Regions from separate parts of the Micromonospora sp. U56 genome, predicted to be linked through region 3. Evidence: riboswitches for the same ligand, from Rfam matches in the RefSeq annotation. Region 3 holds a riboswitch; each other region holds the start of a gene.
What was found. A riboswitch is a leader RNA that binds a small molecule or an ion and turns the genes downstream of it on or off. The one in region 3 is predicted to bind cyclic di-AMP.
Positions count from the first base shown of each region.

Region 1: it holds a riboswitch for cyclic di-AMP, as region 3 does, so the genes downstream of both, KBX37_RS07685 (transglycosylase family protein) here and KBX37_RS12615 (hypothetical protein) in region 3, are expected to answer to the same signal.
Region 2: it holds a riboswitch for cyclic di-AMP, as region 3 does, so the genes downstream of both, KBX37_RS07130 (C39 family peptidase) here and KBX37_RS12615 (hypothetical protein) in region 3, are expected to answer to the same signal.

Region 1 covers NZ_JAGPYL010000013.1:59,729-69,819, forward strand. Annotated here, with positions in the region: gene KBX37_RS07670 (TrkH family potassium uptake protein) at 1-220, shown strand, start outside; gene KBX37_RS07675 (TrkA family potassium uptake protein) at 213-893, shown strand; gene nhaA (Na+/H+ antiporter NhaA) at 966-2,294, opposite strand; gene KBX37_RS07685 (transglycosylase family protein) at 2,598-3,269, opposite strand; cyclic di-AMP (ydaO/yuaA leader) riboswitch at 3,268-3,442, opposite strand; gene KBX37_RS35185 (hypothetical protein) at 3,891-4,016, shown strand; gene KBX37_RS07690 (peptidoglycan-binding protein) at 4,018-4,902, shown strand; gene htpG (molecular chaperone HtpG) at 4,954-6,840, opposite strand; gene KBX37_RS07700 (methyltransferase domain-containing protein) at 6,933-7,592, opposite strand; gene smpB (SsrA-binding protein SmpB) at 7,731-8,213, shown strand; gene KBX37_RS07710 (helix-turn-helix domain-containing protein) at 8,291-8,866, shown strand; gene KBX37_RS07715 (MFS transporter) at 8,863-10,091, shown strand, end outside.
Region 2 covers NZ_JAGPYL010000012.1:5-10,095, reverse strand. Annotated here, with positions in the region: gene KBX37_RS07185 (bifunctional cytidylyltransferase/SDR family oxidoreductase) at 1-569, shown strand, start outside; gene KBX37_RS07180 (CDP-glycerol glycerophosphotransferase family protein) at 597-2,312, shown strand; gene KBX37_RS07175 (hypothetical protein) at 2,571-2,903, shown strand; gene KBX37_RS07170 (helix-turn-helix transcriptional regulator) at 3,079-4,275, shown strand; gene KBX37_RS07165 (hypothetical protein) at 4,401-4,622, shown strand; gene KBX37_RS07155 (hypothetical protein) at 4,834-5,007, shown strand; gene KBX37_RS07150 (DUF4279 domain-containing protein) at 5,143-5,616, opposite strand; gene KBX37_RS07145 (hypothetical protein) at 5,745-6,269, shown strand; gene KBX37_RS07140 (DUF1877 family protein) at 6,470-6,856, opposite strand; gene KBX37_RS07135 (alpha/beta fold hydrolase) at 7,388-8,143, opposite strand; gene KBX37_RS07130 (C39 family peptidase) at 8,249-9,073, opposite strand; cyclic di-AMP (ydaO/yuaA leader) riboswitch at 9,310-9,451, opposite strand; partial or broken gene KBX37_RS07125 (hypothetical protein) at 9,755-10,091, opposite strand, start outside.
Region 3 covers NZ_JAGPYL010000028.1:1,236-11,326, reverse strand. Annotated here, with positions in the region: gene KBX37_RS12625 (AAA family ATPase) at 1-1,615, shown strand, start outside; gene KBX37_RS12620 (cation diffusion facilitator family transporter) at 1,810-2,724, shown strand; cyclic di-AMP (ydaO/yuaA leader) riboswitch at 2,866-2,997, shown strand; gene KBX37_RS12615 (hypothetical protein) at 3,002-4,054, shown strand; gene KBX37_RS12610 (hypothetical protein) at 4,173-4,679, shown strand; gene KBX37_RS12605 (SRPBCC family protein) at 4,693-5,172, opposite strand; gene KBX37_RS12600 (hypothetical protein) at 5,320-5,457, shown strand; gene KBX37_RS12595 (STAS domain-containing protein) at 5,609-5,977, opposite strand; gene KBX37_RS12590 (hypothetical protein) at 6,315-6,455, shown strand; gene KBX37_RS12585 (hypothetical protein) at 6,577-6,975, shown strand; gene KBX37_RS34430 (cellulose binding domain-containing protein) at 7,081-7,275, opposite strand; gene KBX37_RS12575 (hypothetical protein) at 7,262-8,995, opposite strand; gene KBX37_RS12570 (BON domain-containing protein) at 9,169-9,849, shown strand; gene KBX37_RS12565 (redoxin domain-containing protein) at 9,905-10,091, shown strand, end outside.

The sequences.
Region 1 (10,091 bases), on a different contig from region 3:
CTACGAACTGGAGCAGATCCTGTTCGAGGCGGTTTCGGCCTTCGCCACGGTCGGGCTGTCCACCGGGATCACCGGCAGCCTGCCGCCGCAGGCGGACCTGCTGTTGATCGTACTGATGTTCGCCGGCCGGATCGGGCCGCTGACCCTGGCCTCCGCGCTGGCGCTGCGCGAACGGACCCGGCGCTTCGAACTGCCCGAGGAGAGGACGATCGTTGGCTGACACACCGACCGAACCAGTGGTAGTCATCGGCCTGGGCCGCTTCGGCAGCGCGCTGGCCCTCGAACTGGCCAGCCGCGGCACCGAGGTCCTCGGCATCGACAACCGCCCCAAGGTGGTCCAGGCGATCTCCGGCAGGTTGCCGCACGTGATCACCGCCGACTCCACCGACATCGAGGCGCTCCGGCAGCTCGGCGTGGGCGAGTTCCACCGGGCGGTCGTGGCCATCGGCACCGACATCCAGGCCAGCATCCTCACCACCAGCCTGCTGTCCGAGCTCGGCATCCCCGACATCTGGGCCAAGGCCATCAGTGACCAGCACCGCCACATCCTCACCCGGGTCGGCGCCCACAAGGTGGTCGCACCCGAACACGACATGGGTGAACGTGTCGCCCACCTCCTCTCCGGCCGCATCCTCGACTATGTCGAGGTCGACGCCGACTTCGCCGTGATCAAGACCACCCCACCCCGCGACGTGGTCGGGGTGCCGCTGCGCGAGTCCCGGCTACGCAGCCGGTGGGGGGTCACGGTGGTCGCGGTCAAACCCCAGGCGGCCCTGGCCGGACGACGACCGGAGTTCACCCACGCCACGGCCGACACCGTGCTGGCCTACGGTGACCTCATCCTCGTCGTCGGTCCGATCGACAACGTCGAACGCTTCGCCGCCACCGAGTGAGCCAGGACTGCTACCGCTGCGTGACAGGCACCGGCAGTGCCCAGCGAAATCGACACCGTGAGACGATCCGGCTCACCGACCAGCGGCGCCGTCGGTCTGCGACTCGTAGACGTCCGGGACGCCGTCCCGGTCGCGGTCGACGGTCTCCAGCTCGTGCACCCGCCGGTACAGGCGGGTGCGGGCGCGGAGGATGAACGTCGCGAGCAGCGCCGCGAGCAGGGATCCGGCGAGCACGGCGACCTTTACATGGCCGTCCCGTTCGCTGCCGAGGCCGAAGGCCAGCTCGCCGATGAGCAGGGACACGGTGAAGCCGATCCCGCCGAGCAGCGCCAGGCCGAGCACGTCGAGCCAGTTGAGGCCCTCGTCGAGGTCGGCACGGGTGAACCGGGAGACCAGCCAGGTGGCGGCCATGATGCCGACCGGCTTGCCGACGACCAGGCCGGCGACGATGCCCAGCGCCACCCGGTCCGTCAGGGCGGTGGCCAGGCCGGCGACACCACCGATGGTGACGCCGGCGGAGAGGAACGCGAAGACCGGCACCGCCACCCCGGCGGAGATCGGTCGGAACCGGTGCTCGAAATGCTCGGCCAGCCCAGGCCCCGCATCCGGTCCACCGGCAGCCTCGCTACGGATCACCGGAACCGTGAAGGCCAACAGGACTCCCGCCACGGTGGCGTGTACGCCGGACTCGTGCATCAGCGTCCAGGTCACCGCGGCGAGGGGCAGCAGCAGCCACCAGGACCGGACGCGGCGCTGCACCAGCAGCCCGAACACCGCGAGCGGCACCACGGCGCCCAGCAGCGGCCCGACCGACAGGTCGGCGGTGTAGAAGACCGCGATGATGACGATCGCCAGCAGGTCGTCGACGACGGCCAGGGTGAGCAGGAAGGTGCGTAGCGCGGAGGGCAGGAACCGGCCCACCACCGCGAGCACCGCCAGCGCGAAGGCGATGTCGGTCGCGGTCGGGATGGCCCAGCCCTTCGCCGCGCCCTCGCCTGCGCCGGCGGCGATGAGGTAGTAGATGGCGGCGGGCACGAGCACTCCACCGACGGCCGCCGCGACCGGCACCGCGGCCCGGCGCGGGTCGCGCAGGTCGCCGGCGACGAATTCCCGCTTGAGTTCCAGCCCGGCGACGAAGAAGAAGATCGCCAGCAGGCCGTCGGCGGCCCAGGTGGCCAGGCTGAGGTCAAGGTGCAGGGACGCCGGGCCGACTCGGAAGTCCCGTACCGACTGGTAGCTGTCCGCCCAGGGCGAGTTCGACCAGACGAGTGCCAGCAACGCCCCGATGAGCAGGAGTCCCCCGCCCACGGTCTCCTTGCGGAGAATGGCGGAGATGCGCCTGGTCTCGCGCCATGAGCGTCGGCCGAACAGGCTGGTACGGCGCCGGGTGGCGTCGGTCACGGAAACTCCTCGTCGGCAGGGGTCGCGTCATCCATCGCCGACCAGACTTCCCGGCACACCAGGGTCAACCCTATCCGCCACCGCGACGGACACGTCGGCGGTCGGCCGCGCTCGCGATCGGGCACGTGGTGCTCCTGGTACCCGGCGGCGGCGCGACCAACCGACCGGAGCGCGCCGCCCGGCGGATCCGGAGTGACATTGCGCCGGGCGCACCGACGGTGCGGAGCGCAGACCTCGACGCCCGGCCGGTGCGGGCCGGCCGGGCGTCGATACGGTCTGCCGCTGCTTCAGGACAGTGACGCGTCAGAGGCTGAGCTTCTGCCCCGGGAAGATCAGCCCTGGGTCGGCGCCGACCACGCGCTTGTTGCGCTCGTACAGCGCCTGCCAGCCACCGGCCAGGTCCCGGGCGTCGGCGATCTGCGACAGGGTGTCACCCGGCCGCACCACGTACCCGTCGCCGGTCCCGGCCGGCGCGCTGCGCCGCTGGCTGCGGGTGCTGTGCTGCTCCCGCGAGGACCGCTCGGTGGAGGTGGCCTTCGACGAGCCGGAGCGCTTCTGCGACTTATGCGACTTCTCCGCCTTCTCAGAGGTGGTGGAGTAGCTCTTGGTGGAGCCACCCTTCCTGCCGCAGGTCGGCCAGGCACCGATGCCCTGACCGTCGAGCACCTTCTCGGCGATCGCGATCTGCTCGCCGCGGCTGGCCAGGTCGGCACGGGAGGCATACTTCTTGCCGCCGTAGCCGGACCAGGTGCTCTGCGAGAACTGCAGGCCGCCGTAGTAGCCGTTGCCGGTGTTGATGTGCCAGTTGCCGCCGGACTCGCACTGGGCGATCGCGTCCCAGTTGACGCTGGCGGCGCTGGCCGGCGACGCCGGTGCCAGGACGGCGACCCCGGTGACCGCACCGACGGCGAGCGTGCCGACGGCGAGGCGGCGCGAGCTGACCCGTCGGTGACGGGCGGTGTATTCAGTTGCCATGTGGATTCCTCCACGCCGACGAGGTGAGCTGTCGGGTTCGGGCCGAGGAGCCCGGCCGCCCGTGGGCGGCTTCACCCCGAGGTGACGTGCACCGAGGAACGTGTGGGTCCCCCGCTCCATGCCCGCTGACAAGGTCCCACCGGCCGGCGGCATGGATTAGGCGTTACCGGCCGTGGTGTCCGCGATCGCGGACACGAACGACGTTAGGAACAGTTTGGGGCGATTGCCCACTTCTTGTGAAGTTCTTCACCCGGCTGAGCGACGGCGTCCTCCTTCAAGTTGCGGGTCGGTCGGTGGTGCTCTACAAGGGCGGGTCGGGAACCCGTCACGACTGGGCCGAAAGCCTCGCCCCGAGAAGCGGATCAGGTGCCCTCGCCTCCCGTCTTCGCTGGTCAGGCGGCCTTGATCGGCGGCCCGCGCCGCCGGACGGTCAGCGTTACCGCTGATTGGCGACTCATGTCTGGGCAGTCCGGCCGCCGACTCGGACGGTAGGGAGCAGAGCGCGGCCTCGGCGCCGTCGCGTCGGACCCGCCGGCCGCCAGATGCCGATCGCCGGCGCCCTGGCCCTCACGGTCCGCCCCGGTTCGCGGCGGCCGGCCATCCGCGAGAGGGAGGACCTTCATGGACACCGTCAGCACCGACACCGAATACCTCGTCGCCACCCTGACCGAGGACGACGACCCGGAGAGCCTGGCCGGCGACGAGGTCGACTTCGACCTGGCCGCCGCGCTGGAAGAGGAGGAGTGAGATGGGCGTGCACCTGGCGCCTGCGCTGCGGGTGCTGCGCGAGGAGATAGACACCCGCTGGCCGCAGCGCGACCGCAAGTCCGACGGCTGGTTGGGCGACGCCAGTCACCAGGCGCGCCGCTCGGACCACAATCCGGACAATGACGATCAATCGGTCAACGCGGTGGACGTGGATGTCGACGGGATCGACCCGCTGCTGGTCGTCCGGCAGGCCGTCAGCCATCCGTCCACCCAGTACGTCATCTACGACCGGAAGATCTGGAGCCGTACCCGCAGCTTCCGGCCGGCCCGGTACACCGGGCCGAATCCGCACGACAAGCACCTGCACGTCAGCGTCAGCCACCAGCGGAGCCTGGAGGACAGCCGCCACCCGTGGGGCATCGCCACCGCCACGACGGCGCGGCTGGGCGACCGGGTGCTGCGCGCCGGCTGCCGGGGCGGCGACGTCCGGGAGTTGCAGGCCGTCGCCCACCGCCTCGGGGCCCGGCTGACGGCCGACGGGGTGTTCGGGTCCGCCGTGGCCGCCTGGGTACGGTCGTTCCAGACCGCACGGAAGCTCACCGCCGACGGGGTGGTCGGCCCGCGTACCGTGGCGGCCCTGCGCGCGGCCGTCAAGCCGGCCCCGTCGGTGCCCAGCGGCCGGCCGGCGACGCCCGTGTCCGGGGGCAGACCGGGCTCGCGGACGCTGCGGCGCGGCAGCACTGGCGGGGACGTGACCTTCGTCCAGCGGTTCGTCGGCGCGAAGCGGTGCGGCCCCGCGAGCGGCGCCTTCGACGCGAAGACCGAGGCCGGGGTGCGCTGGTACCAGGGCATGCGAGGGCTGACCGTGGACGGGGTGGTCGGCCCGGCCACCTGGGCGGCGATGGGCGTGCGGGTCGGTTCCTGAGCAGTCGGCCCCGGCCCGGTGCTCCCCCACCGGGCCGGGGCCGTCGTCGCGTCAGAGGGTGCGGGCCAGCCGGTCGGCGAGGACCCGGGCGAACCGCGCCGGGTCGGCCAGGTCGCCGCCCTCGGCGAGCAGCGCCATGCCGTACAGCAGCTCGGCGGTCTCGGTGAGGGCGGCGGAGTCGCCGCCGCGCTCGTGCGCCGCGCGCAGGCCGGTGACCAGCGGGTGGGTCGGGTTGAGTTCGAGGATGCGCTTCACCTTCGGCACCTCCTGCCCCATCGCGCGGTACATCTTCTCCAAGGTGGGCGTGATGTCGTGGGGGTCGCCGACGATGCAGGCCGGCGAGGTGGTCAGGCGGGAGGAGAGCCGCACCTCCTTGACGCTGTCGGCCAGCGCGCCGCCGAGGAAGGCGAGCAGGGCGGCGTACTCCTTGGTCTGCCGCTCCCGTTCCGTTTCGGCCTCCTCGCGCTCCTGCTCGGTGTCCAGGTCCACCTCGCCCTTGGCGATCGAGCGCAGCGGCCGGCCGTCGAACTGCGCGACCCGCTCCACCCACACCTCGTCGACCGGGTCGGTGAGCAGCAGCACCTCGTAGCCCTTGGCGCGGAAGGCCTCCATGTGCGGCGAGTTCTCCAGCATGGCCCGGTTCTCGCCGGTGGCGTAGTAGATCTCCTCCTGGCCGTCCTTCATCCGCTCGACGTACTCGCGCAGCGTGGTGGGCTCGGTGGCGTCGTGGGTGGAGGCGACCGAGACGATGTCGAGGATCGCCTGCTGGTTGTCCGGGTCCTCCAGCAGCCCCTCCTTGACCACCCGGCCGAACTCCGACCAGAAGGTCCGGTACCGGTCGGCGTGCTCGGTGCGCATCTCCTTGACGGTGGCGAGCACCTTGCGGACCAGCCGGCGGCGCACGATCTGGATCTGCCGGTCCTGCTGGAGGATCTCCCGGGAGATGTTCAGCGACAGGTCGAGCGCGTCCACCACGCCCTTGACGAAGCGCAGGTAGTTGGGCATGAGCGCGGCGCAGTCGTCCATCACGAACACCCGCTTGACGTACAGCTGCACCCCGCGCCGGCCGTCGGCCATGAACAGGTCGAACGGGGCGTGCGTCGGGATGAAGAGCAGCGCCTCGTACTCGAAGACGCCCTCGCCCCGCATGTGGATGGTCTCCAGCGGGTCGGCCCAGTCGTGGCTGACGTGCCGGTAGAAGTCGCGGTACTCCTCCTCGGCGACCTCGTCGCGCGGCCGGGCCCAGAGCGCCTTCATCGAGTTGAGGGTGACCGGCTCGGCGTCGGGCGTGACGAGCCGGATCGGCCAGGCGATGAAGTCGGAGTACCGCTTGACGATCTCGCGGACCTTGCGGTGGTCGGTGTAGTCGGCGAGGTTGTCCTCGCTGTCGGCCGGCTTCAGGCGCACGGTGACCGAGGTGCCCTGCGGGGCGTCGTCGACCGTCTCCACGACGTAGGTGCCCTCGCCGGTGGACTGCCAGCGGGTGCCCTCGGTCTGGCCGGCCCGGCGGGTCAGCAGGGTGACCGTGTCGGCCACCATGAACGTTGAGTAGAAGCCGACGCCGAACTGGCCGATCAGGTCCTGCGCGGCCGCCTCCCGCGACTCCTTCAGCTTGCGCAGCAGCTCGGCCGTGCCGGAGCGGGCGATGGTGCCGATCAGCGAGACGACGTCCTCGCGGGACATGCCGATGCCGTTGTCGCGCACGGTGAGGGTGCGGGCCGCCGGGTCGGTCTCGATCTCGATGTGCAGGTCGGCGGTGTCGGCCGCCAGGTCCTTGTCGACCAGGGACTCCAGCCGCAGCTTGTCCAGCGCGTCGGAGGCGTTGGAGACCAGTTCCCGCAGGAACACGTCCTTGTGCGAGTAGATCGAGTGCACCATCAACTGCAGCAGTTGACGCGTCTCGGCCTGGAACTCCAACGTCTCGGTCCGGCTGCTCACACCAACCTCCTCATCGGTTCGTTTCGGTCCACGGGACAGGATCCGCGGGAGAAGGATACGAGCCGTCGTGGTCGCCCGGTCACCGCCGGTCGTCACTGGCGACGACGGGCCAGCAGGCAGGCCTGCGGGGTGGCTTCCGTCCGCCCGTCCCACTCCTGCGGCTCCCGGCACAGCCGGGCCCGCACGTCCAGCCCGGCGGCGTCCAGCAGCCGCGCCACCTGCTCGGGCCGGCGGCGGTGGAAGGTGAGGGAGACCGGGCGCCCCCACGCGTCGGTGAAGTGCTTCGGCTCGTCGCCGACCTGGAAGGCGAGCAGCAGGTGCCCGCCGGGAGCGAGGACCCGGTGGAACTCGGCGAACGCGGCCGGCAGCCGATCGTCGGGCAGGTGGATGACGGAGTACCAGGCGACCAGGCCGGCGAGCGCGCCGTCGGGCAGGTCGAGTTCCAGCATGGATCCCTCGGTGAAGCGCAGGTCGGGGTGGTCCCGGCGGGCCTGCGCGACCATGCCCGGCGACAGGTCCAGGCCCGCGGCCTCCAGGCCGAGGTCGTGCAGGTGCCGGGTGATCCGCCCCGGCCCGCAGCCGACCTCCAGGACCGGCCCGCCTCCGTCGGCGAGGACCAGCTCGGCGAAGGCCGCGAGCATGGCCCGTTCGAGCGGCCGGGCGGCCAGCTCGTTGCGGACGAACTCTTTGTAATCGGCGGCCATGGTGTCGTACGAGGTGCGGGTGGCGGTGAGGAAGTCCGGTTCGGTCACGACCGCCGACCCTACCGGCTGGCGGGTGGCGACCGGGTCCGGCTGGAGCTGCCGGCCGTACCCGCCGCGCCCCGCCGACCCCGGCGGCGCCGGCCGGTATCCTGCATCCGGTCCGCAGCCCACCCGCAGGAGGTCGTCGTGTCCAGGGACACGGAGCGCAAGCTCATCGCCTCCAACAAGAAGGCCCGGCACGACTACACCGTCCTGAAGACGTACGAGGCGGGGATCGTGCTGGCCGGCACCGAGGTGAAGTCGCTGCGGGAGGGGCGGGTGTCGCTGGTCGACGCCTTCGCCCAGGAACGCGACGGCGAGCTCATGCTCTACGGCCTGCACATCGCCGAGTACGGCTACGGCACCTGGACCAACCACCAGCCCCGCCGGACCCGCAAGCTGCTGCTGCACCGGGTGGAGATCGCCCGGATCCTGGAGAAGCTGCGCGACGGGGGCGTGACGCTGGTGCCGCTGTCGATGTACTTCAGCAACGGCTGGGCCAAGGTCGAGCTGGGCCTGGCCCGCGGCCGCAAGTCGTACGACAAGCGGCAGGCGCTCGCCGAACGCGACGCCAACCGCGAGATCGCCCGCGAGCTGGGCCGCCGCCTCAAGGGCCGCCGCCCCGCCTGAGCCATTCGCCGGATCTGCCCCGGCAACGTTTGACAAGACTCCTTGTACATCACATCTTGTACGTCTAGCCTGTCCCCGTGTCCGAAGACGACTCGACCCTGCACCTGACCGATCCGCGCGCCATGCGCGCGCTGGCCCACCCCACCCGCCTGCGACTCCTCGGCGAGCTGCGGGTACGCGGCCCGCAGAGCGTCGGCATGCTCAGCGAGCTGGTGGACGAGGCCGTCGGGTCGGTCAGCTACCACCTCGGCAAGCTCGCCGAGCACGGCTTCATCCGGGAGGCCCCCGAGCACGCCCGCAACCGCCGGGAACGGTGGTGGCGGGCGGCGCACAGCCGCACCAGCTGGGAATTGGTGGAGGTGCTGCACGACCCGGAGCGCAAGCTCGCCTCGGACCTGCTGCGCCGGGCCGTCTTCCAGCGCTACCTGGAGCGGTTCCAGGCCTATCTCGACAGCGAGGCCACCCTCGACCCGGACTGGGTGCGGGGCACCACCAGCAGCGACCAGACCATGCACCTGACCCCCGACGAGCTGCTCGAGTTGCACGGCGAGCTGGCGGAGCTGGGTGCCCGCTGGCAGGCCCGCAGCGACCCCGACCGGCCCGCCGCCCGCACCGTCACGCTGATCTGGCAGGCCTACCGGGGGCCGCAGTGACCGCCGCGCCCCGCCACTGGGGCCCGCTGCTCGGCCTGCTGATCGGCCACACGGTCTCGCTCACCGGCAACATGCTCACCTACATCGCCCTGCCGCTGTACGTGCTGGCCGAAACCGGCTCACCGGCGGCGACCGGCCTGACCGGGGCGTTCGCCGCCGCGCCCGTGGTGCTCGGCGGCGCCCTCGGCGGCGTGGTGGTCGACCGGATCGGCTACCGCCGGGCCAGCGTCGTGGCCGACCTGGTGTCCTGCGCGACGGTCGCCGCCGTCCCGCTGCTCGACGCGACCGTCGGCCTGCCGTTCTGGGCGCTGCTCGCGCTGGTCTTCGCCAGCGGCCTGCTCGACACGCCCGGGCAGACCGCCCGGACAGCGCTGCTGCCCGAGGCGGAGACCGCCGCCCGGGTGCCGATCGAACGGGCGATCGGCTGGTTCGAGGCCACCGAACGCGGCTCGCGACTGCTCGGCGCGCCCGTGGCCGGGCTGCTGGTCGCGGCCATCGGCGCGCTGCCGGTGCTGGCCGTGGACGCCGCCACCTTCGCCGTCTCCGCGCTGGTGGTGACGCTGCTGGTGCCCCGCGGCATGCGCCCGGCCGAGCCGGCGTCGGAGGAGTCCGGCGGGTACTGGCGGAACTTCGCCGCCGGGGTACGGTTCCTGGTCCGGGAGCCGCTGCTGCGCGCGGTGGTGCTGCTGGTGCTGATCACCAACTGCTTCGACGCGACGAAGAGCAGCGTCCTGCTGCCGGTGGTCGCGGAACGCGAGCTCGGCGGGGCCACCGCGTTCGGCCTGCTGGTCGGCGCGATGGGCGGCGGCGCGCTGGTCGGCTCGCTGCTGTTCAGCGCCGTCGGCCACCGGCTGCCCCGCCGCGCCACCCTCGTCACCACCTTCGCGGTCGCCGGCGGGCCACCCTTCTGGGCGCTGGCCGCCGCGCCGCCGCTGCCGGTGCTGGTCGCGATCTTCGCAGTCTCCGGTCTCGCCGCGGGTGCGATCAACCCGCTGATCGGCGCGGTCGAGCTGGAGCGGGTGCCCGCGCACATGCGGGCCCGGGTCTACGGGGTGGTGGGGGCCGGCTGCTGGGCCGCCATGCCGCTCGGCGCTCTCGGCGCCGGACTGGCCACCGACCGGTTCGGCCCCACCGCCATCCTGGTCACGATCGGCACCGCCTACGTCCTGGTCGTGCTCACCCCGCTGCTGGGCGGCCCGTGGCGCCGGATGGGCCGGCCGGCGAC
Region 2 (10,091 bases), on a different contig from region 3:
TCGAGGCCGCGCTGAAGACCGCCTTCGAGGCCACCGGCCGGATCGACCACGTGGTGGTCACCGCCGGCATCCTGGAGAAGGGCTCACTGACCGACATGGACCAGGAGACGATGGACCGGGTGCTCCAGGTCAACTTCGTCGGCCCGGTGATCGCGGCCCGGCAGTCCCTGCCGTACCTGCAGCAGACCAAGGGTCAGCTGCTGCTCTACACCTCCAGCTCCTACACCCGGGGCCGGGCCCAGTACGCCCTCTACTCCGCCACCAAGGCGGCCCTGGTCAACCTGACCCAGGCGCTGGCCGACGAGTGGGCCGAGTTCGGCGTGCGGGTCAACTGCATCAACCCGGAGCGCACCGCCACCCCGATGCGTACCAAGGCCTTCGGCGAGGAGCCCGAGCACACCCTGCTCGCCGCCGAGACGGTGGCTCAGTCCTCGCTGGACGTGCTGATCTCCGACCTGACCGGCCAGGTGATCGACGTACGCCGGGCGCCGGGCGAACCGGCCCCGGTGCCGGCGCAGCCCACCGCCGTCGACCAGGACCGGCTGGCCAGCGGCGTCGACGCCGGCTGAGCCGCGACCCGGAGGCGAGTGGGCGACATGCGTGGTGACCTGGTCAGAAAACTGATCGCGCGGTGCCTGACCACCGGCCTGGCCGTGGTCGCGTTCCTGGTGGTGGCGCTGACCGGCGCCACCGGCTGGGGTCTGGCGCTGGCGGTGGCCGCGCTCGTCGCGGCCGCGGCGGAGCGCCGGGTCCGGCCGGGCGCCGACATCAGCGCCGAGTCGGTGCTGCTCGCCGCCGGGATCCTGGTCGGGTACGCCCGCCGGCTCGACGGCGGCTTCGACCCGGCGCTGGTGCTCACCGCGCTGGCGCTGCTCGGCCTGGTGCTGCTGGTCGGGCCGCTGCGCGACGCCGGCAACCTGGAGATCCGGGCCGCCAACCTGCCGGTGCGCACCTGGACCCCGCTGGTCGCCGCGCGACTCGGCGGCGCGCTGCTGGCCCTGCTGGGGGTGGTGGCGGTGTGCGCCGCGCTCGCCCTGCCCGCCGTCGTCGCGCTGGCCGCCAGCCTGCTGGTGGCCGGCGCGTGCGCGGCGGGCGGGCTCGACCGGTCCCGCCGGCGGGTCCGGCCGGCGGCGGGCGGCGGGCCGGTCGCCCGGGCGCTGCGGGCGCACCAGCCGGAGTTCCTGCTCTACTTCTCCGCCCCTCCCGGCTCCGAGTACCAGGTAACCATGTGGCTGCCGTACCTGGAGCGGCTCGGCCGGCCGTTCGTGGTGCTGCTGCGGGAGCCGGAGTTCCTGCCGACCGTCGCCGCCGCGACGAGCGCCCCCGTCGTCTACTGCCCGACGCTCAAGGCGATGGACGAGGCGCTGGTGCCGAGCCTGCGGGTGGCGTTCTACGTCAACCACGGCGCGAAGAACAGCCACTGCATCCGGTTCTCCCAGCTCACCCACGTGCAGCTGCACCACGGCGACAGCGACAAGGCGCCGAGCGCCAACCCGGTGTCGGCGATCTTCGACCGGATCTTCGTGGCCGGTCCGGCCGCCGTCGAGCGGTACGCCCGCGCCGGGGTGGAGATCCCGGCGGAGAAGTTCGTCGTGGTCGGCCGCCCGCAGGTCGAGGCGATCGAGGTACGCACCGAGGCGGTCACCGGCCTGGCGCACCCGACCGTGCTCTACACCCCGACCTGGACCGGGCACCACGCCGACGCCAACTACTGCTCCCTGCCGGTGGCCGAGACGCTGCTGCGGCGGCTGCTGGACCGGGGGGCGACGGTGATCCTGCGGGCCCACCCGTACACCGCGCAAGACCCGGCCTCGGCCCGGCAACTGGCCCGGCTGACCGAGCTGCTGGCTGCCGACCGGGCCGGCACCGGCCGGCAGCACCTCTGGGGGGCCGCCGCGAGCCGGGAGCTGTCCCTGGTCGAGTGCGTCAACCGGGCGGACGCGCTGGTCTCCGACGTCTCCGGGGTGATCTCCGACTTCCTCTACTCCGGCAAGCCGTACGCGGTGACCGACATGGGGGTGGACGGCGACGACTTCGTGGCGCGGTTCCCCCTCGCCGGCTCCGGTTACGTGCTGCGGCGGGACATGTCCAACGTGGACGACGTGCTGACCCGGCTGCTGGACACCGATCCGCTGGCCTCGGTCCGGTGGGAGACCCGCCGCCGCTACCTCGGCGACTTCCCCGCCGACTCGTACGCCGAGGGGTTCCTCGAGGCGGCCCGGCGCGAGCTGGAGCCGGGGTGGGAGCCCCCGTCGCCGCGCGCCGCCGACGCGGTGGCGCAGGAGGGGTCACCCCTCTCCCGCACGGCCTGAACGTCGGCCCGGGGCGCGTCCACCCGGCTCCGGTCCGGCTGGTCCGGCGCGCCTTCGGTCAGCTGCCGATGGCGAAGGCCAGATGAGAAACCCGCGGATGCCAGACAGCCGATGCTGCGCCGCCCAGGCGAGCCCATCAGCTCCAGAGGGGAACACCCATAGCCCTGCGGCAACCCCAACTGGGGTGTCGACGCGAGGCGCCTGTCAGTCATGCTGGAGCTGCGAGCCGGCGCGACTGCTCCCTAGAACGAGGCACTTATGGGCACGGACGAGAAGGAGATCTCCCTACGGGCCTTCTTGCGGTCGTTGCCTTCAACCGCGGTCTGGATGCTGTTGGCGTGCATCGCCGTTTGGATCATGTTGGTCTGGTGGGAGCCGAACCCTCCGCCGTTCTGGATCATCCTGGTTGCCTGGCCAGCGTTTACGATTTCGCTGGGTCCGTTGATCTGGCTTCGCTACGACCGGGACTCCCACACACCCGGTTGGTGGCCGGCCGTGGCCCTCGCCTTGGTGTGGGGCGTCCTGGTGTCCCCGCTACTGCTTGCCCTGGTGTATGGCACCGCCGCAGCCTTGTTCGACATCGGACGTTAAGGGCCGAGACTGACCCCGGTATGACCCAACGTGGGGGCTCGAACAGCACGATGAATCAAGCGAGCAGTGGATTGCTATAGGTGGTGACTGCTGACGTAGGGGGTACGGTCGAGAGCGATGGCTCGCTGGGTGGCGGCCGGCGAGTCAGCTTGGACCTTCAGCTGGGAGCGGCGCTATGGCCTCATTCGTCGACCCGCGCTTCGGCGTAGCTCTGCGTGAGTTCCGAGAGCGCCGTGGTCTGTCGCTTCGGTCTCTTGGGCAGCTCGCCCATCGGAGTAAGAGCCATCTGCACGAGCTGGAGACGGGGCTCAAGGCTCCGACCGTCGACACCGCGCGCCACCTGGACCGGATCCTCGACGCGGGAGGCGTTCTCGCTCGCTTGATCGATGCACCCATAGACCATGCTGCCGAGGCCGGCGAGCTCCGGGCGAGGGTTATCGCCAGTGATGTCAGTAAGGACGTGCTCGGCCGTATCGAGCAGGGCGTTGATGACCTTGCCAGCGCCTATCCGACAATGGCCCCAGCTGATCTCCTGCCTCTGGTGCGACGGCACCTGGCCTACGTCGGGCGGCTACTCGACGGTCGTGTCACGCTTGCTCAGCAACGACGGCTGTTGGTTGCTGGCGGGTGGTTGGCGGTGCTGCGGGCCACGGTTCACATCGACCTGCGGCAGCGGCCTGCGGCGGCTGCCCATTTGCGGGCCGGGCATGACCTCGCCGAGCACGCCGAGCACGCCGAGATCCGGGCTTGGTGTCTGGAGACCCGCGCCTGGGACGTGCTGACTCAGGGCGACTACCGGGCGGCACTCGACCTTTCCCGCCAGGCCCAGCGGGTCGCTCCGAAGGGTAGCTCCGCCTACATTCAGGCAACTGCCCAGGAGGCGCGTGCGTGGGCGCGGATGGGTGACGTTGGTGCCACGCGGCGCGCGTTGGATCGGGTAGAGCGACTGGCGGCGAATTTGCCGGTTCCTGAGCGTGCGGAGCACCACTATCGCTATGACCCGGCCAAGGCTGCCGCGTACACGGCTACGACGTTGTCGTGGGCGGGGGACCCTGGTGCCGAGCAGGTTGCGCGAGCCGTGCTGGCGGACCTGGACCCAGACGGCGATGGAGGAGCGCGGCCCCGCCGGTCCGCGTCAGCCCGTCTTGACCTGGGCCTTGCCTTGGTCGCCGCTGGCCAGTCAGACGAGGCGGTAGCTCTCGGGGCGAAGGCCGTGGCGTCCGGACGGGTGGTGCCGTCGAACTGGTGGCGGGCTACGGAGCTGCTGGCCAAGGTGGAGCAGGCGGGAGTGCCGGAGGCCGCGACCTTACGCGACCTGTGCATCGAGTTCGCCCCCGGGCGGCGGCCATCAGCGGACAGCACATCCGGTTAGCGGACAGTCACCTTCTGGATCGACGATGTTTGTGGCGTGACGCTGTTCCTCACTGCACCGGGGTGCGGAACAGGGCACATCAGCCGCTGCCGATCCGCGCCCTGCAAAGAAGAGGGGGCGGATTCGTGACGTTGATTGTCGGGCTTCTACGACAGATCGTCAGCCGGCTTTTCCCGTCGCCACCGGCGCTCCCCGGCACCGGACAGCGCATTGAGGCACGGGAGCAGGAGGCTGCCCGGCGGCGGCTCTTGGATCAGGCGCGAGGCACGGAGCAGCAGCCCTCGACGGTAGAAGACCGGTCGCTCGACTATCACCCGGCGCCGGAGTCTGCGGAGGGCGGCAAGTGAGCGCCCATGGGCCAGTGCTGCCGATCTGGAGCTGCGGCGGCTGTGGCGCACCATGGCCATGCACTACCCGACGCCGGGAGCTGCGAGCAGAGTTCGAGGATGCCCCGGTGTCCCTGTCTCTCTACATGGGGGCGCAACTGGTTCGTGCGACCGCCGATCTGACCTGGGCACCCGCCGGCACGCTGTATCGGCGCTTCCTCGGCTGGATGCGGTGAGCATTCTGCGGCCCGGCGACGAGAAGTTCCACTACAGCGACGGCTCCCACAGGTGGATCCCGCCGGACCCGGACTACGACCAGGCAGTCTGGGACGAGCAGGTCCGCCAGCACAAGCAGGGCCACCTGAAGAACGAGCGCCCGAAGGTCCGTGTCCAGCGCCTCGTGTGATGCCAGCAGTACAGCAGCGAAGTACAGCAACCGTGTCAGCCGAGCCGGACGCGTCAGCAGGCCGTCTGACCTCGCATCAAGCCCGAACCGACCGCCTTGCCGAGAGTTCACACCGAAGCGGCCGGCCACGCCTCACTAATATCCATATTCATCCACGTCTAGCTCAGCTCCCGTGTGGTGAAGGAACTCCAGGACGCGGCGGTCGAGGTGCCAGCCGAGAAGCTGATGCTGGCCGGGTAAACGGACCAAGTCAGTGCCGTCCGGCTGCGGATTCTCTTCTTCGCCATCGTCGTCGTTGAAGTAGCGCACCACTTGGAGCGTCGCGGCACGGCACTCCCCCTCCGACGCGTCGATCTCCCTAGCGAGGGCCGCGATCTGATCGGTGAGAGGCTGAAGCCGATCGATGACGCGGTCAATCTGCTCATCTACCGTGAGGCCGCCATCACGGCATACAACGTTCCACGCGTGACAACGCGGCGCCGGAGGGTTCTCCCTCCTGCTGGCCTTGACCCTGATCTCGTCTGCCTCCGTGCCTAGCCGCGCCGCTATCTCATCCGCCGGTATGTAGTCCGAACGCAACGAGAAGTACACGTACTGATGGACCCGCATGGCTCCCGATCATGGCAGCCGGCCGGAGCAACAGACAGCCGGCAACCCGCTTCGTGCCCGATCCGTGCCCGACGCAGCGGTCAACACGGGCAACGGTGGCATGTAGATGGCCTCAGCCTGAACGGTCCGTGTTCCTCTACCAGCCGGTATGGCTACTCAGGGCCGGAATCAACGCGATTCCCAAGCTGTTTTCGGGTCTGATGCTCGGCATCTTCCAAACTGACGGTGGGGGTAGAGGTCGACGGAGCGGCTTCTGGTCAGGGCATGTAGCGGTGAGTTTTGATCTTGTGGTCCTGTCGGTCGAGCCTTCCGCGACGGCAGACGATGTGCGGCAGATGGCCGATCACTGCACCGGCATGGAACACCGAGACGGTGAGCTTGACCAGCGGATCGTCTCCTTCTACGAGGAACTGCGTGCGCGCTTCCCGGATCATCCGCCGTACGACCCGGAGTCGCCCTGGATGTCGGCACCTCTCGCTGTCGGCATCGACCACGTGAGGATGAACATCAGCTACTCACCGCGGGGCAGCGAGGTGGTAGACGTCGTCCTGGACCTGGCGGAGCGGTACGGCCTGGTTATCTACGACCCTCAGGGTGACGAGGTCACCGGCTTGCGTGGGGACTACGAGGTCCCGGTGGGACCGGGTGACTAATTGAGTGACGACCGGGACCGACGTCGGCGGACAACCGTGGACGTCGGAGGACCCTCTCGGAGCTCACCTATCGCGGGAGAGCATGTCGGGCGGTTGTGTTGGTTGCCTGGGGGTCAAGGAGTCGGAGCTTCAGTTGGCCGTCCGTCCTACCTGTGCGATCCCTCGCGGTTCCGGCCGCCGACCTGAAAATCCCGAGCGGGTCAGAACGAGAAGTGCTTGACCACCGCCCAGCCCCGCTCCGCGGACCTGGCGTAGAAGGCCCGAAGGTCCTCGTGGTACTGAGCCAGGCGCTCCCGCAGCTCCTCATCCGACTCGGACGAGGGCAGTTGCCGCCACTCCTGCCACCAGTCCGGGAACGACACCCTCTCCAGGTACGCCGCCGTGCGCGCCACGTCCGGCAGCTCGAGCGCCACGTGGCCCGGACCGCCGCCGGGGTCCGGTGTGTGCCGGCCTCCGAAGACGGGGAGCGTCCGGTCGCCGCCCAGCTGCGACTGGAGCAAGTAAAGCTCGTCCAGCTGGAAGAAGCCGCTCTCCAGCCATACTGCGTCACCTGCCCGGACCCGCCGGCGCAGGTCGTCGAACTCCACATCGAATAGGGCCTCAAAACCCGCCGGGTTCCCGGGCAGCTCGGAGGATTCGAGCCCTCGAAAGTAGATCCACATACTCACTCTCGGCAAACTACCTGGCGCCACCGACGCGAGCCCCGTCGCCAACAGGCACCGCAGGCACGAGCGCGTCATCGACGAAGACCAGGTCCAGGCCGCCGACAGGTCAACGTCAAGTAAGAGGGCAGCGAGCTGAGGCAGCCAGGAGGCAGCGAGAGCAACGACCGGCACCAGACGACACAGGTCGGCAAGGAACCCCCGCTGTGCAGGGCAGAACGGCATCAGAGGACACCAAAGGATGTCCCGAACCCGCGTTCACACCGAAGAGCTCACCGCGGCATTATCCGTGGTCAGGCCGCATGAACGGACTGCGATCAGTGGGGGACGGCGTCCGGCGGTACACCAAGCGCCGTGGCGAGGTCCGCTGTCGACGGCGAGCTCGAAGGTCCAGGTCGGCAGGTGGTTCCGAGCCACATGCGACCCACGGCGGCGACGCCCGCCGTCCGCGACCGGTCACAGGTACGGGTCGAGCAGGGCCAGCACCGCCGCCGGGTCCTCCACGTGCGCGTTGTGGCCGAGGCCGGGCAGGGTCGCCACCGGCACGCCCAGCTCGGCGAGCTGCGCGTCGCTGACCATCGGGTCGTGCTCGCCCCGGGCCAGCAGCACCGGGACGTCGGTGGCCGCCAGCAGGGCCGGCAGCTCCGGCGCGCCCACCGCGAAGGCGGCCGGGTCCATGGCCAGCCGCCAGCGGCCGTCCTCGGCACGCAGCCCCGCGTCGACCACCGGATGCTCCGGCGCGAAGAGCCCGCCCAGGCCGGCCACCTTCAGGTAGCGGCGGGCCGCCTCGTCCCGGGTGGCGAACCAGGTCACCGGGCGCTCCGCCAGCTCGCGCGCCCGAGCCAGCTCGGCCGGCGACCAGACCGCCTTGATGCCCAGCCCGACCACCGCGTCCACCGGGAGCCCGGCGTCGCGGGCGGCCAGCGCCAGCGCGACCACCCCGCCGAGGGAGTGGCCGAGGACGACCAGGCGGTCAGCCCGGCGGGCCCCCTCGGCCACCGGGCCGAGCCCCACCGCGACCTGCTCGGCGAACCCGGCGAAGGAGTACCCGGGCAGCGGCGGCGAGAAGCCGTGGCCGGCCAGGTCCGGCGCCAGCCAGCGGCCCGGCCAGCGGTGTTCCAGCAGCGGCGCCCAGGGCAGCCACACGTCGCCGGTGGTGCCCATCCCGTGCAGCAGCAACAGCAGCCGGCGGGTACCCGAGTCGTCGGTCATGGGCCGCAGTGTGCCACCGCCCGGTCGCGCCGCGCGAGACCCGCGCCAACGGCGACGGGCACCGGCCCCCAGGGGAGCCGGTGCCCGGACGAGCGACGGTGTGGATCAGGCGGAGTAGCCGCGGGTGGCGATCCAGTTCGCCAGGTCGATGGTGCTGATCCAGTACGACGGCAGGTTCGGGTCCGCCGAGTCGGCGATCCGGACGGTCCGGCCGTCGTTCTTGTAGCCGACCACCGCGATGTAGTGGCCGCCCGGGAAGGAGTGCCAGCCGCCGTTGGTGTCCGTGGCGGTCCCCGCCACGTTCGCCACGACGCCCCGGCCGTCGGTGATCGCCGCGACCACGTCGGCCTGGAGCCGGTCGATCTGCGCCGAGCTCGGGGTGCCCCGGAACATCCGGGTCCGGTACGGGTCGCCCTTGACGATCTGGTTCAGCACGCGGGTGGTGTCCAGCGCGGAGTTGGTGCCCATCTCGGTGGTGCCGAGCGGGCCCTCCAGCTCGTACTGGGTCCGCTCGATGCCCGACGCGCTGAGCGCGTTGCGCACCGCGGCCGGACCGCAGTTGTAGAAGGTGGTCTGCGCCTGGTAGTCGTAGCGGAGGACCTTGGTCGACGGCGGCTTGGGAGCCGCCTTGCGGGTCAGGTCCGGGTCCGCCTTGGCCTTGGTGGCGCTCGCCGACGGCGAGGGGCTGGCCGAGGGCGACGGCTTGTGGGACGGGGCGGCGACGCGGGCCTGGCCGCGGGTCGCGACGTCGTCCAGCCGGGGCGCCACCTCGGCGACGGCGGCCGAGGTCTGCTGGCGGGCGGGTGCCTCGTCGGCGAACTGGGCGGCGGCGCCGGAGACGAGCACGAGCGCGGCGGCCGAGCCGGCGACCAGCTGGTACGGCCGCTCGGTGACAAGTCGTCGCAGCTGCCGCTTCAGGGGGTGCTTCACGTGTTTTCCTCCACGGTACGAGGGCGGGAGCGGCGTGCCGGACCGGCGCGTGACGGAACGTCACCCGCGGTGTCAGAACCGGTGTGCGAGGCCGCTCGGCGGGGGTGCGCCCGGTCGGTGACCGGGCGGCGGGGTGGGGCCGGAATCAGCGCGCGAGGGCGCGGCGGACCGGCACGAACACCCCGGTACCGAGGTGGAGAGCAAGCCGAGAAATGCGAGAGAACAGCAAAAGTAGGAACTCCTTCCGACACCGCCTACCGGGTTAGCTGACGGATTCGGGCGGGAAGAGCGCCCTACCACGGGCCGTGGCCCGCGGATTCACCCCGGACGTGCATGGGTCCCCGGTTCGTGAAAGTCACGATTGAGCGGGTCGGCGCGGCGTCGCTTCTTGCGATCGGTAACCGCACCGGACCGAGGCGACACTACTGGTAGGTCACGGTCCGGCCAAGCCCTCCGAGCTGCGTAAACATGATCAGGGCGACAAATTTGCCGTACAGTTCGGCACTGACGTCACTCAATGGGACACGCGGTTTTTCCGGGACCGCCGGGCGACAACCGGACAACACGGCGACAAACCCCGCCGATCGTCGCGATCGATGTCACCGGCTGTGACCGGATGACCGGTTTCCCGATTGCCGTGACGCGACTCACGGAAATACGGGTAACAATTTGGTCGCGTCCTCAGCCCACCCGGGCCGGCCGCCACCGCGCCGCGAGCGCCGTCCGCGCCGTCGCCGTCGCCGTCCGCTGGGCGGGCAGCCGCGCCGGACGCAGCCGCTCCGCCGCCGCGTACGCCTCGACGGCGAGCGCGCGGGCCGCCTCGACGGCCAGTTCGGCGTCCCGCCACGCCGACCGCTCCCGCCCGGCCGCCGCCCGGTACGCGTCCCGCCGGCCGTCGCGCACCGCCCGGGCCAGCAGCACCTCCTGCTCGACGGGGTGCCGCCGGGAGTCCCAACCGTCCCGGTGCGCGAAGACGTCCCGCAGCCGCTCCACCGGCAGCTCGCCGCGCCAGTGGGCC
Region 3 (10,091 bases):
CTCCCGGGCGACCGGCCGGGGGATGCGCGACATCGTGGCGACCATCCAGCAGGAGCAGGACGAGGCGATCCGCTCCCCCGGCTCCGGGGTCACCATCGTCTCCGGCGGCCCGGGCACCGGCAAGACGGCGGTCGCCCTGCACCGGGCCGCGTACCTGCTCTATTCCGACCGCAGCCGGTACGCCGGCGGCGGCATCCTGGTGGTCGGCCCGTCCTCGGTCTTCGTGGAGTACATCGCCTCGGTGCTGCCCTCGCTCGGCGAGGAGACCGCCACGCTGCACTCGCTGGGCTCGCTCTTCCCGGGCATGTCGGCGACCCGGACCGACCCGCCGGAGGTGGCGGCGGTGAAGGGCTCGCTGCGGATGCGCAAGGTGCTGGAGCGGGCGGTGCGCGACGCGGTGCCGGGCGGGCCGGACGAGCTGCGCCTGCTCTACCGGGGCGAGCTGCTCCGGCTGGAGCGCCGCGAGCTGGACGGCTTCCGGGACCGGGCGCTGTCCCGGGGCGGGCGGCGCAACGAGGTCCGGCGGGTCGCCTTCGACGCGGTCCTCGCGGCGCTGTACGCCCAGGCCCGCCGGCTGGCCGTCACCCGGTTGCCGGAGCAGCGCGCCTTCGAGGACGAGATCATCGACCGGCCGGAGTTCCGCGAGTTCCTCAAGGCGTGGTGGCCCCGGCTGCACCCGCGGCACGTGCTGGGCTGGCTGGCCCGGCCGGAGCGGCTGCGCCGCTACGCCGGCGGCATCCTGTCCCGGGCGGAGACCGCGCTGCTGGTCGAGGCGTACCGGGCGCTGGACGCACAGGGGCTGACGGTGGCCGACGTCGCGCTGCTCGACGAACTGGACGCGCTGCTGGGCAAGCCGGTGCAGCCGGCCCGGGCCAAGCGCGACCCGTACCGGCTGGCCGGTGGCGTCCGCGAGCTGAGCACGTTCGCCGACCGGCAGCGGGCCGCCCGGGCGGCGGCCCGGGAACGTCCGGAGGACTACCGCGACTACGCGCACGTGGTGGTGGACGAGTCGCAGGACGTCTCGCCGATGCAGTGGCGGATGATCGGCCGGCGCGGCCGGCTCGCCTCCTGGACGGTGGTGGGCGACCCGGCGCAGACCGCCTGGACGGGTGACCCGCAGGAGCTGGACCGGGCCCGGGACCAGGCGCTCGGCCGGCGCCGGCGGCACCGCTTCGCGCTGACCACGAACTACCGCAACTCGGCGGAGATCTTCGCGGTGGCGGCGGCGGAGATCCGCCGGCTCTACCCCGACCTGGAGCTGCCGACGGCGGTCCGCTCCACCGGCGTGGAGCCGGTCGCGCTGACCGTCGCCGCCGACCGGCTGCCGGCAGCGACCGTGCAGGCGGTGGACGCGCTGCTCACCGAGGTCGAGGGCACGGTCGGCGTGATCACGCCGGTGCCGCGCCGCGACGAGGTGGCCGGCTGGCTGGGCGGGCGCGGCGGCTCCCGGCTCCAGGTGGTGACCAGCCTCCAGGCCAAGGGCATGGAGTACGACGGCGTCGTGCTCATCGCCCCGAGCGAGATCCGGGCCGACCCCGGCTCGGGCGTGCGCACCCTCTACGTCGCCCTCTCCCGCGCCACCCAGCGCCTCACCACCATCGACCCCACCCCCTAACAACCCCACCCGCGCCCGCCCCGCGTCGCGCCCCCGAGCCCGCACGTTCAGAGAAAGAGGGGCCTCCGCGCGCGGAACAGCCACGCTTTCTCTGAAAGTGCGGCCGATGAAGGATGGGTGTGGGGGTTAGTTGCATACATAGCGATGTGAGCATAGATTGGGTTCGGGCCGCCGGGGCGACGGAGGGTGTGGGCGTGGGCGCAGGTCATGACCACCACGGGTCGGCAACAAACGCGGCGCACCGCCACCGGGGGCGACTCTGGGCGGCCTTCGCGCTGCTCGCCGTGCTGATGGTGGTCGAGGCCGTCGCCGCGTTCGGCACCGGCTCGCTGGCCCTGCTCTCCGACGCCGGCCACATGTTCACCGACGTGCTCGGCATCGGCATGGCGCTGGCCGCCATCACCGCCACCCGGCACGGCGACCGGGACCCGCAGCGCACCTTCGGGCTCTACCGGCTGGAGGTGCTGGCCGCGCTCGCCAACGCCGTCCTGCTCAGCGGGGTGGCGATCTACGTGCTGATCGAGGCGGTCCGCCGGTTCGGCGACCCGCCGGAGGTGCGGACCGGGCCGATGCTGGCGGTGGCGGTGCTCGGCCTGCTGGCCAACCTCGTCGCGTTCGCGCTGCTGCACGAGGGGGCACGGGAGAGCATCAACCTGCGCGGGGCGTACCTGGAGGTGCTCGGCGACCTACTCGGCTCGCTGGGCGTGATCGGGGCCGCGCTGCTCATCGCCGGCACCGGCTGGTGGTGGGCCGACCCGGCGGTGGCGGTCGCGATCGGCCTGTTCATCCTCCCCCGCACCTGGCGACTCGGCCGCGCGGCGGTGCGCATCCTGGTCCAGGCCGCCCCGGAGCATCTGCAGGTGACCGCCGTGCACGACCGGCTGACCGCCGTCCCCGGCGTCGCCGAGGTGCACGACCTGCACGTCTGGACGCTCACCTCCGGCATGGAGATCGCCTCCGCCCACCTCACCATGGCCCCCGGCGCCGAGGTCGGCACGGTGCTGGCCGCCGCCCGCACCGCCCTGCACGAGGACTTCCACATCGAGCACGCCACCCTCCAGATCGAGCCGGGAGCCGCTCCCGGCGCCTGCGGGCAGGTCGAGTGGTGACGAAATCGGACACCTATTGTCCCGTTGTGCCACCTACACCAGGATTCACTCCAGTACCCTCAGTCACGAAACGGGCGGGTGTCACACCCGTACCGGTAGGCTCGGTCCCGGCCTCCGCCAGGCGGCACCCTCCGGTGCCGGCGGTGGCCGCCGCCTAATCGCCTGCCAGGGCGAGCCGGGGAACCATGTTCGTGGGGTGCATCCGCGTCAGCGGTAGGGATCTTCCGTCCCGAACCCGTCAGCTAACCCGGTCGGCGGCTGACGGAAGGACATGTGCATGCACGTACGAACTACCACCGCACGACTGGCGGCCGCGGTCGTCGCGGCACTCGCCCTCGGCGTGTCGTCCGCGCCGGCCCCGGCGACCGCCGCTCCCCCCGCCACCCGGCTCGCCGCCCCCGGCGACCCCGAGGGCGGCACCCCCGCGCTGCGCGCCCAGCTCGACGCGGCCAGCAAGGGCTGGATCGACGCCAAGGCCGCGCTGGAACGCTCCACCAAGCGGCAGCAGGAGCTCGGCAACCAGCTCAAGACGATGGAGTCGGAGCTGACCGTCCGGCAGGGCAAGGTCGGCGAGATCGCCGGCGTGGCGTACCGGACCGGGCGGCTCGGGCCGGTGTCGGCGCTGCTGAACAGCTCCAGCCCCGAAGGCTTCCTGGACCGGGCGGCGGCGCTGGAGACCGTCGCCTCCAACGAGGACCGGGAGCTGCGCAACCTGCTCCGGACCCGCGACGACGCCACCCGCACCCGGGCCGCGCTCGACAAGGAGATCGTCGAGGAGCGCAAGCAGGTCGCGGTGATGGCCAAGCGCAAGCAGCAGGCCGAACGGGCGCTCGCGGTGGCCGCCGCGGACAAGCCCGCCGCCAGCACCGGGGGCTCCAACGCCGGCACCTCCACCGCCAACGCCCGGCCGGCGCCGCGCAACCCCGACGGGTCCTGGCCCTCGGAGTCGTGCAGCGTCAACGACCCGACCCCGGCCAACGGCTGCATCACCCCACGCATGCTCAACGCGCTCCAGCAGAGCCAGGCGGCCGGCTTCACCCGGTACGTCTCCTGCTACCGCCCCAGCGGCTCCGGCGAGCATCCCAAGGGCCGGGCCTGCGACTTCGCCGCGCAGAAGAGCGGCTTCGGCGGGGACGCGACCGGCGGCGACCGGACGTACGGCAACAACCTGGCCGCGTACCACGTCCGCAACGCCGACCGCCTCGGCGTGCTCTACGTGATCTGGTACCGGCAGATCTGGCTGCCCAGCAGCGGGTGGAAGTCGTACAGCGGGGCCGGCGGGGACCCGTCCAGCGACCACACCAACCACGTGCACCTGTCGGTCTACTGACCGACCGGCGGCGGGGCCCGACCGAGGCGGACGGGCCCCGCCGTACGCGCGCCGACGTACCCGGAGTGTCGTCGCCCGGCCCACGACGCAAGCGCGACGGCCGGGCGAGCATCGAGGCATGACCCGACTCTCCCCCGACGGCCGCAAGACCCTGCTCACCCTGCACCTGGTGACCGCGCTGGGCTGGCTCGGCGCGGACCTCGTGCTGCTCAGCCTCGGCATCGCCGGGCTGCGCGGCGCCGACCCGGGCGTGGTCTACCCGGCGGCGGCGCTGGTGGCGACCTGGCTCTTCGCGCCGCTGAGCGTGCTGGTCTGGGTGATCGGCGTGACCAGCGCGCTGCTGACCCCCTGGGGGCTGCTGCGCTGGCGCTGGGTGGTGGTCAAGCTGGTGCTCACCACGGTGATGATCGGCCTGGTGCTGTTCGCGCTGACGCCGAACCTGCGCGCCGCCGCCGGACCGGACGCCACCGCACACCAGCGCATCGACGTGGTGGTCGCCCCGGCGGTCTCCACCGGCCTGCTGGTCACCATGACCGTGATCTCCACCTGGAAGCCGTGGGGCCGCAACCGCCGGGCCGTCCCGCCGCCCCGCCGGACGGCGGCGACGCCCGTCGGCCGCCGCTGAGTGGACGGGGGCGTCAGTTCGGGACCGGGCCGCCGTCGGCCTCCCGGTCCAGCACCGCGCCGAGCCGGCTGGCCAGGCCCAGGTGCGCGGCGCGGGCCTGCCGGAACGCGTACCCGAACAGCGGCGCCGGCGCGGAGAGGGTGATCTCCACGTCGATCCGCAGCACGTCGCCCTCCTCCTGGAGCCGGGTGTGGTTGCGCACGGTCGTGCCGGGCTGCTGCCGGGCCACCGTGACGATCTCGTCGTCGGTGACCACCAGCACGTCGGCCTGGTAGGTGACCGGGAACCGCAGCGGCCCCAGCTCCAGCCGGTCGGTGATGGCGTAGCTCGCCCGCGCGCCCGGACGGGTCGGCAGCCGGCGCACCCGGACGATCAGCGGATGCAGCTCCCCCTGCCGGGCCGGATCGCTCAACAGCGCCACCGCGTCCGCCCGTGAGCAGCGCGCCTGCACCGTGTAGCTGAACGACTCCCGCCGGACCACTCCACCCTCCACCCCTCGTCGGTCGCCCGATCGTCCCGTACGACGGCCGGGCTGGCAATCGCAGGCGGCATGCGAGGCCACCGCCGTCAGCGGCGGCGCCGCGGTCTCCGCCGCCGCCCGGGTACGCGACGCGGAGCGGCACTGGACACCGCCGCCCGGGTGGCGCTGGAGCTGCCGCCCCGGCTGACCGCCGGGCCGGTGGAGAGCGTGCGCAACGTCAACGCCCCGGACCTGCCGCACGGGCGGCTGCGCGGCGTGCGGCGGCCACCCTGGCCAACTTCGGCCAGGTGCAGATGACGGTGGCCGAGTCCGGGCCGGTTTGATCCGCTCCGTTCCGGCGACGTGGCGGGGTCCTCGGGCGCGGGTCACCGCCACATCGGCGACATGGAGTGGATCACCAGCGGCCGGGGACGGTGCTGCGACCCGGCCGGCTCACCGACGACGCGCGTCAGGCGCCGGGGAGGACCTCGGGGGCCGGGGCCGCGGCGCCGGCGAAGTAGGGCTCCGGCGCGCCGAAGAGGCCGAGCAGACCGGTGACCCAGAGCTGCCGGTGGACGAACCGGCTGGGCTCGGTGACCACCAGCTTGACGCCGCTGACCTCGGCCGTCTGGAACCCGGCGACCATCGCGCTGATGCCGACCGAGTCGATGAAGGTGACGAGTCGCATCTTCAGCTCGATCCGGGACGGACGGCCCTTCGCGAGCACCTCGGCGATCGCCTCACGAACCTCGTACGCGGTGTCGACGTCGATCTCCCCTCGCGGAGCGATCTCCATGACACCACCCGGCAGAACCGACTTCACGATCGACAGGCTCACGCGAGCACCTCCACTCGCCCGTTCACGGGCGCCTCATCAGTACGCGGGCCGCGACCGAGAGTATTCCTCCGACGGCCTCGGTCGCCACCCCCCGGGATGAGCAATTCGCGGATCCGGACGGACCGGACCGTTCTTCCCCGGGTTGTTCCTGGTCCCGTTCATTCCAACGAGCGACCGGGTTCGGCCGCTCCAACCGATCCAGGGTAGCGACCCCGGTCCAGTCGATTCCGTACCCGCCCGCCCGGCGAGCCCCGGTGCCGCGCGCCGATCCCCCGGAGTTGCCCCACCCGCCTAGGGTCGGCGGGCGAGGGTTCCACCACGACGGAAGGAACGATCGATGCTCAAGAGACTGCTCGGCCTGGCCGGTGTCGGTGCGCTGCTCGCTCTCGTACTGGCCTGCGGCTTCGGCGGCGGGGACGACGACGATGACGACGACGACGATTTCGCCCGGGGCGTCGCGGTGGTCATGGTCCGCTGAGGGTTCCGAACCGGGTTTGCGGCGCGTCCCGGATGGGCACTGGCGGGACAGGCGACCGTGACGCGCCGCAGACGTCGACGTCCGAAGTGGCCGCAGACTTCGGCACCCCGAGGAGGTACCCATGTTCGGCAGCAACCTGCTGGAGCGCCGCAGCAAGCCGGAGCGGATCACCGACCAGGCCTGGCAGCAGCTGGTCTCGGCGGTCGGTTCCGCCGGTGACAGCGTGCGGGACACGGCGCGGTCGGTCCGCGGCGGCACCCACCTTTCCGACGCCGGTGACCTGGTGGGCTCGGCGGCGGACGAGGCCCGGCGTCGGGCCACGCTCGCCTTCGACGCGCTCGCCGGGCGCCGTCCGGCCCTGCCGTGGACGCTGCTGATCAGCGCGGCGCTGGTCGGGGCCGCGATCGGTTGGGCCGCCGGGACCGCCGCGCGGGCCGCCGGCAGCCGGGACGGTCGGGTCGACGACATCGAGTTCGTCGACGTGGACCGGCCGAACTCACCGGTCGGCCTCGACGGCTGAGGCGACGGCACGCCGGGGACTGCCCGGGTGGATCAGAACGAGGTGGCGGTGTCCGGAACTCCGGACACCGCCACGTCGCACTGCACGGTCGCTCGCGCCGGCCGGTCAGCGGCTGGTGCAGGTGACCGCCGGTACGCCGGTGCTGCCGCTCGAGCTGCCGAGGAAGCCGACGCTGGTGGTGGCGCCGGCGCCGAGCGCACCGTTCCAGCCGGCGTCCCGCACCGACACGGCGGTGCCGGTCTGGGTGTACGAGCCGCCCCAGCGGTCTCTGTGGAAGCGCTCCCAGTCAGCTCGCCCGATCGAGGTGGTAGACCACCGCGTCGCCGACCCGCTCGCGGTGGATGCCCAGCCCGTCGACCGGACGGGCCGCCGCGCCCTGCCACGGCGTGCCGGTCGCGTACCGGGGCAGCAGCACCACCGTGCGCACCCCGGCCGCCCGCAGGTACGCCACCGACCCGGCGTCCGGGAAACCCGCGCCGGCCGCCCGAATCCGCTGCTGACTGTCCGGAGTGAACGAGGCCAGCCCGTTCACCGTGGACGGGAAGCCGTCGGTCGACCAGAGCATCACGTGGTAGTCGCGGATGCCGCCCAGCGGCAGCACCAACACCGGGCCCGCGACGCCACGCAACGCCACCGGCTGCGCCGGCACCGGCACGTGCGGGGTCCGGTTCACCCCCTCGGCCAGCACCAGCAGCGCCGGGAGCGCCAGCGCCACCCGTGCCCACCGACGCCAGTCCCCGCGACCGGCCCCGGCCGGCGGCCGCTCCCGGACCGTCAGCGCCCCGGCGGCCAGCACGCCCAGCAGCAGCGTCGTCCAGAGCACCAGCCGGCCCGGAGTGCGCAGGGCGTCCCAGCCCGGCAGGTGCCGCATCAGGGTCAGGTAGCCCGGGTCGCCGTCGCCGCCGAAGCTGGTCCCCGCCGCGAGGGCGAGGCTGACCAGCACCCCGGCGGCCAGCGCGATCCGCTGCCACACCCGCCAGGCCGAGAAGACCAGCCCGGCCACCGCCAGCGCGATCAGCACGACGCCGGGTAGCAGGGTCATCTCCCCCGGGAAGCCGAGCGCCGCCCGCGCCGCGCCGTGCCGCTCGCCCCACAGCCACGACTCCGGCGGCGCCGTCAGGAAGCCACCGGCCGGCGGGGAGAACATCGCCACCTGCGCGGCCGTCCGCCGGCCGGCCGGGTGGCGGGCCACCACTTCGAGGTACGGCGCCGCCATCAGCAGGCTCACCCCGGCGAACCCGGTGACCCCGGCCAGGTCGGCCAGGAACAGGCCGCGCGGAACCGCCGGCCGGGACCGCCGCCGCCACCAGGTGACGCCGTACGCCCCGGCGACGGCGAGGCCGAGCAGACCCAGGACGTACGCGAACGGCAGGCCGATGCCGAAGCCCAGGGTGACCTGCCAGGCGGCGACCGCCCAACCGGCTCCCGCCCAGCCGGGACGGACCCGGTCGGGCCGGTACCCGTGGCGCAGCGACCAGCCGTGGCCCCGGGCCAGCATGGCCAGCGCGAGGGCCACCCCGCCGATGCTGAGCACGTGCAGGTGCCCGGCCTGGGCCAGCTTCCACGGCGCGTACGCGAACGACGCCCCGGCCACCGCCGCCCCCGCCCGCCCGGCACCCAACTGCCGCGACAGCGCGTACGCCCCGACGAAGGCGAGCGCGTGCACCACCACGTAGAGCAGGTTGTAGCGGACGACGGCGGCCACCGGCCCCTCGCCGATGAGGGCGAACGGGGCGAAGCCCAGCAGGGTGTCCGAGTAGGCGTAGGTGTACGGCTCGGGGAAGAACGTGTTCGAGTGCCAGAGGTGGGCCGGGTCGGTGCGCAGCGCGTGCCCGCCCCAGGCGACCTGCCACGCCTGCAGGGTCGGGTCGCCGGTGTCCTGCGGGAGGGTGCCGGCCGGGTCGCGCAGTGTCGGCCAGGTCAGCGCGGCGGACAGCGGCAGTGACGCGAGCACCACGAGGGTCCACTCGTGCCGGGCCACCCGCCACAGCGCCCGCCCCGCCCGGCGCACCCCGTCCATCGCCCCCGCCAATCGCCGACCGCCCGATCGTGCCCGAGCCCACCCCGGGTTGTCGATGCCCGGCAGCCGGTCACCCGGTGCGGGTGAGGGGCACTCATCCGGTCTGCCGGCAGGATCGCGGTTCGGCGGGCTGTGTGCCCGCCCCGTGTCCCGATCCCGGGAGGAGTGAGCGCATGGCCAGCGCGAGCATCGTGACGCGTACCGACCAGGACATCCAGACCGACGTGCTCGACGAGCTGACGTGGGAGCCCCGGGTGAGCCCGGCCGAGGTGGGGGTCACCGTCGCCGAGGGGGTGGTGACGCTGACCGGACGGGTGGACAGCTACGCCGCGAAGTGGGCCGCCGAGCGGGCCGCGCACCGGGTGGCCCGGGTCCGGGCCGTCGCCAACGACCTGGCCGTGCGGATCACCCCGTCGGCCGAGCGCACCGATACGGAGATCGCCGGGGCGGCCGAGCGGGCCCTGGAGTGGGACGCCTTCGTGCCGGTGGAGGACCTGGAGGTGACCGTCGCCGAGGCGTGGGTGACGCTGCGCGGCCGGGTGGAATGGGAGTACCAGCGCCGGGCCGCCGAGCGGGTGGTCGGCCGGCTCACCGGCGTACGCGGAGTCAGCAACGGCATCACCGTCCGGCCGTCCACCCCGCCGAGCGGCGACGAGCTGCCCGACCGGATCGTCGACGCGCTCGCCCGCAGCGGCGCCACCGAGCCGGACCGGATCAGCGTCCGGGTGTACGGCGACACCGTGGTCATCGACGGCCTGGTGCACTCCGTGCCCGAGCGCGACGAGGTGGAGCGGATCGTCTGGTCCGCCCCCGGCATCCGGGAGGTCCACAACCACGTCACGGTGGGCCGCTGAGACCACCCGGCCCGGGTGAACCGGCTTCACCCGGCCGGCGGGCAACGTGGGAGTCATGACTGATTCCGACGGGCTGATCACACCCGGGAGCCCGGCGCCCGACTTCACCCTGCCGGCCACCCCGGACGGGCGCCGTACGGGCCCCGGGCAGTTCCGCGGCCGGCCGGTGGTGCTCGCCTTCTACCCCGCCGACTGGACGCCGGTCTGCGGTGACCAGATGGCGCTGTACCAGGCCGCGATGC